Regions from separate parts of the Amycolatopsis samaneae genome, predicted to be linked through region 1. Evidence: riboswitches for the same ligand, from Rfam matches in the RefSeq annotation. Region 1 holds a riboswitch; the other holds the start of a gene.
The links. A riboswitch is a leader RNA that binds a small molecule or an ion and turns the genes downstream of it on or off. The one in region 1 is predicted to bind S-adenosylhomocysteine.
Positions count from the first base shown of each region.

Region 2: it holds a riboswitch for S-adenosylhomocysteine, as region 1 does, so the genes downstream of both, metH (methionine synthase) here and ahcY (adenosylhomocysteinase) in region 1, are expected to answer to the same signal.

Region 1 is NZ_BAABHG010000014.1:32,795-35,185, reverse strand. Features, by position in the region: gene ahcY (adenosylhomocysteinase) at 1-1,345, opposite strand, end outside; S-adenosyl-L-homocysteine riboswitch at 1,476-1,554, opposite strand; gene ABD987_RS32050 (BPL-N domain-containing protein) at 1,585-2,334, opposite strand.
Region 2 is NZ_BAABHG010000001.1:188,922-191,312, reverse strand. Features, by position in the region: gene ABD987_RS00865 (TetR/AcrR family transcriptional regulator) at 1-174, shown strand, start outside; gene ABD987_RS00860 (hypothetical protein) at 225-683, opposite strand; S-adenosyl-L-homocysteine riboswitch at 950-1,027, shown strand; gene metH (methionine synthase) at 1,042-2,391, shown strand, end outside.

The sequences.
Region 1 (2,391 bases):
CGACCTTCTCGTCGAGCTGCTTCGGCAGCCGGTGCACCTCGGTGGCGTACTGGCCCGGCTTGCCGAACAGCTCGATCTGCGCGATCGCCTGGTTGGTGAAGGAGTTCGACATCACGAACGACGGGTGACCGGTGGCGTTGCCGAGGTTCATCAGCCTGCCTTCGGACAGCACGATGATCGCGTGGCCGTCGGAGAACCGCCACTCGTGCACCTGCGGCTTGATCTCCGTCTTGGTGATGCCGGGGATCTTCGCCAGCCCCGCCATGTCGATCTCGTTGTCGAAGTGCCCGACGTTGGCGACGATCGCGTTGTGCTTCATCCTGGCCAGCTGGTCGGCCATGATGATGTTGAAGTTGCCGGTGGTGGTGATGAAGATGTCACCGCGTTCGAGGACGTCGTCCAGCTCGACGACGTCGAGGCCGTCCATGGACGCCTGGAGCGCGCAGATCGGGTCGATCTCGGTGACCGCGACGCGCGCGCCCTGGCCGCGCAGCGCCTCCACCGCGCCCTTGCCGACGTCGCCGTACCCGCAGACGACGACCTGCTTGCCGCCGATCATCACGTCGGTGGCGCGGTTGAGGCCGTCGACGAGCGAGTGCCGGATCCCGTACTTGTTGTCGAACTTGGACTTCGTGACCGAGTCGTTGACGTTCATCGCGGGGAACAGCAGCTCGCCGTCGCGCGCCAGCTTGTAGAGCCGCTTGACGCCGTTGGTGGTTTCCTCGGTGACACCGCGGATGTCGGTGGCCATGCGGGTGAACCGCTGCCCGTCGGCGGCCAGGCTCTCGGCCAGCGTGCGGAGGATGATCCGGTACTCCTCGGGCTCGTCGTCGGCCGCCAGGGGGACCGCGCCCGCCGCCTCGAACTCGACTCCCTTGTGGACCAGCAGGGTCGCGTCGCCGCCGTCGTCGAGGATCATGTTCGGCGTTTTCCCGCCGGGGAAACGGAAAAGCTGGTCGGTGCACCACCAGTACTCGTCGAGGGTCTCGCCCTTCCATGCGAACACCGACGTCCCTTGTGGACGCTCGACGGTGCCCTCCGGCCCGACGACGACGGCCGCGGCGGCCTCGTCCTGGGTGGAGAAGATGTTGCACGAAACCCACCGGACCTCGGCTCCGAGCGCCACCAGCGTCTCGATCAGCACGGCGGTCTGCACGGTCATGTGCAGCGAGCCCGCGACGCGGGCGCCCTTGAGCGGCTGCGCGGCGGCGTACTCCGCGCGGATGGCCATCAGGCCGGGCATTTCGTGCTCGGCGAGCCGCAGCTGGATCCGGCCGGCCTCGGCCAGCCCCAGGTCCGCGACGGCGAAGTCGATTCCGTTGATCTCCCGCAGTTTCTCGCTCATCTCTCGCTCTCTTCTCGGCCGGAATCCGGGCAGGACGGAACAGGGCATCTCCGCGCAGGTGCGGAAACGCCCGCTCAGGAGGCGGGGTCAGTGTTTTCGCGATCCGGAACGCACGAAGGGCACCTCCTGAGTACAGGAGGCGCCCTTGGGAGTGGTCTTCGCGGGCCGAGCGTGGCGGAAAGGATTCCGTCGCAGCGCCTCTCGGCCCCGCCCCAGCGTGGCAAAGCCGCGGGGGAGTGTCAAGCGAGTGTCGTCTCCACGAGATCGCGGCCGAGATCGTCCTGTCCGCCGTCCGGCATCGCGAGCCGCGCGGAGCGGTACCAGCCGGCGTCGGCCTCGGGGTGGGGCCCGACGACGCCGACCCGCCCCTTCCCGTAGGCCACGACGACGGCCGCGGGCGCCCCGGTGTCGTAGGTGGCGAGCACGTTCGCGCCGGAACCGGGGCGCAGCCGGAACTCCGGGCCGTCCTGGAAGTACAGCGTCCGGTCCCGGCCGCGCCAGGAGACGGTCACCACGGTGTCCTTGGTGGTGCGCACGCTGGCCGCGCGGGAGGCGATGTACTGGTCGGTGTCGCCGGGCAGCAGGCCGAACCCTGGCGTGGCCCCGGCGAGGTAGCCGCCGAGGCAGAAGCCGACGTAGCGGCCGCCGGCGGAGACCCAGCCGCGGATGTCCTCGGCGTAGCGGCGCATCTGCCGCCAGCCGTCGTCGAGAGTGCCGCCGCCCGGCTGGGCGTAGAGCACCGCCTTGCCGAGCGAGGCCGCGGTCAGCGATGTCGCCTCGTCCGGCCCGCAGTACTCGACCCGCAACGGGGTGGTGGTGGCCCGCAGCAGCGCGGCGACGGCCTCGGCACAGCCGTCGCAGGCGGCCGGGCCGCGGTAGACGAGCGCGAGCGGCCGGTCGGCGGGCGCGAAGGCGGTGGCGCCCGCCCAGCCGAGCCCGCCCGCGACCACGGCGGCACCGGCGCCGATCAGCAGGGTCCGTCTTCGCACGGTCACCTCCACAGGGGACAGCCAAGGCTAACCCGCTGATGGTGAACCCGGGGTGTG
Region 2 (2,391 bases), on a different contig from region 1:
GAGCCCGATCAGACGGACGCCGTGCGGTTGCTGCACAGCACGTTCCACGGTTACGTGAGTTTGGAGCGCGCGGGCGGGTTCCGGCACACCTCGCGCGGGGCGGACGTGTCGTGGGCGCGGGCGCTGGACGCCCTCGACGCCGTCCTGCGGAACTGGCCGTCCGCGCGGGCCTAGCGCGGCGCGCAGGACCTCCCGCACCGCCGCGGTGGTGGGTCGCCGGTCGATCAGTGTGCCGGTGCGACGGGGCGGATCTCGCGGTGGGCACGGAGGTAGGCGGCGACCCTGATCCGCAGCCCGCGGAGGTGGGGCAGGGCGATCGCGAAGGCCCGGCCGGGCCGGTAGCCGGGCGCGGCACCCGCCTGGCCGCAGGGACCGCTGATGTAGACGAACTCGTCGTCGACGTCGTACCAGGGATCCGACCACAGGTCGGCGTCGTCCGGCCGGGGAGCGGGCAGCTCGGCGCGCGCGATCCAGTAGTCCGGCAGCTTCATGACCTCGGACAGCGCCACGGCGAAACCGGGAAGGTCGGCTTCCGGCATCGCCAGGCCGTGCCCGCTCCAGACGCGGGGCAGGCGGTACTCGGGATGGGCTTCGTCGGCCTCCGGGGCACGGCGGAAGGTCGCGGCGTTACCGGCGACCTCGGCGAGCCAGGGGTGCATCGCCCGGGTGGAGATCACGAACATGGCAAGTTTCACTCCGTTCTGCGGGGGCACGGCGTGAAACTGTCCGCCGGATTCAAGGGGTCACGGCGGCAGCATCGTCGCTCGGGAGGATGAAACAGCAAGGCATCCATTCTGCCGTGCGCACGATGTTTGCGTTAGGTACTCCCAGTACCCGGATGATCGCTTGCCGGAGATGCGAACCCGGACGGGTGGTGGAAGAAGGGAACTCGCCGCGCAAAGCGTGGGAAGGTTGGCGCGAGGGTTGCCCCGCCCACTATCGTGGTAGCCGAGCCGAGAGGCGCTGCAACGGGCGAAGGCCCGCCACGCTCGGCTCGTACCATCATCCGCAAGGGCGCCTCCCTGAATCGGGAGGTGGGCTGTGGCCGCGGCGACCGGCGAGACGGCATTGCGGGAGCTTCTGGACCAGCGCGTGGTGGTGCTGGACGGGGCGTGGGGCACGATGCTCCAGAACGCCGGGCTCACCCCGGCCGACTACCGCGGTGACCGGTTCACCGATCATCCCCGGGACGTCACCGGCGACCCCGACCTGCTCAACCTCACGCGGCCGGACGTGATCCTCGACGTGCACCGCCAGTACCTCGCCGCGGGTGCCGACGTCACCACCACCAACACCTTCACCGCCACCAGCATCGGCCAGGCCGACTACGGGATGGAGTCGCTGGTCCGCGAGATGAACCTGCGGGCCGCCGAGCTGGCCCGGCAGGCCGCCGACGAGTTCGGCGGGCGGTTCGTGGCCGGGTCCATCGGGCCGCTCAACGTCACGCTGTCGCTGTCCCCGAAGGTCGAGGACCCGGCGTACCGCGCGGTGTCCTTCGACGAGGTGTACGCCTCCTACGCCGAGCAGGTCCGGGCGCTGGCCGACGGCGGCGTCGATCTGCTGATGGTCGAGACCATTTTCGACACGCTCAACGCGAAGGCGGCCATCGCGGCCGCCCGCGACGTCGCGCCGCACCTGCCGCTGTGGATCTCGGTGACGATCGTCGACCTGAGCGGGCGCACGCTGTCCGGGCAGACCGTCGAGGCGTTCTGGCGCTCGATCGAACACGCCGCGCCGCTGGCCGTCGGCGTGAACTGCTCGCTCGGTGCCGAGGAGATGCGGCCGCACATCGCCGAGCTGTCCCGGATCGCGGGCACCTACACCGCCTGTCACCCCAACGCGGGCCTGCCGAACGCGTTCGGCGGCTACGACCAGACCCCGAAGGAGACGGGCGCGCTGCTCGGCGACTTCGCCGCCGCCGGGATGGTCAACTTCGTGGGCGGTTGCTGCGGCACCACGCCCGAGCACATCGCCGAGATCGCCGCGGCGGTGCGTGGCGCGGCGCCGCGGCGGGTCCCGGCACCGGCGGCCCGCACGCGCTTCAGTGGCCTCGAACCCTGGGAGATCGGCGAGGACACCGGGTTCGCGATGATCGGCGAGCGGACCAACGTCACCGGTTCGGCGCGCTTCCGCAAGCTCATCGAGGCGGACGATCATCAGGCCGCCGTCGACGTCGCGCTGGACCAGGTCCGCGGCGGCGCCAACCTGCTCGACGTCAACATGGACGCCGACCTGCTCGACAGCGAGCAGGCGATGACGACGTTCCTGAACCTGATCGCGACCGAGCCCGAGGTGGCCCGGATCCCGATCATGATCGACAGCTCCCGGTGGACGGTGCTGGAGGCCGGGCTCAAATGCGTGCAGGGCAAGGGAATCGTCAACTCGATCAGC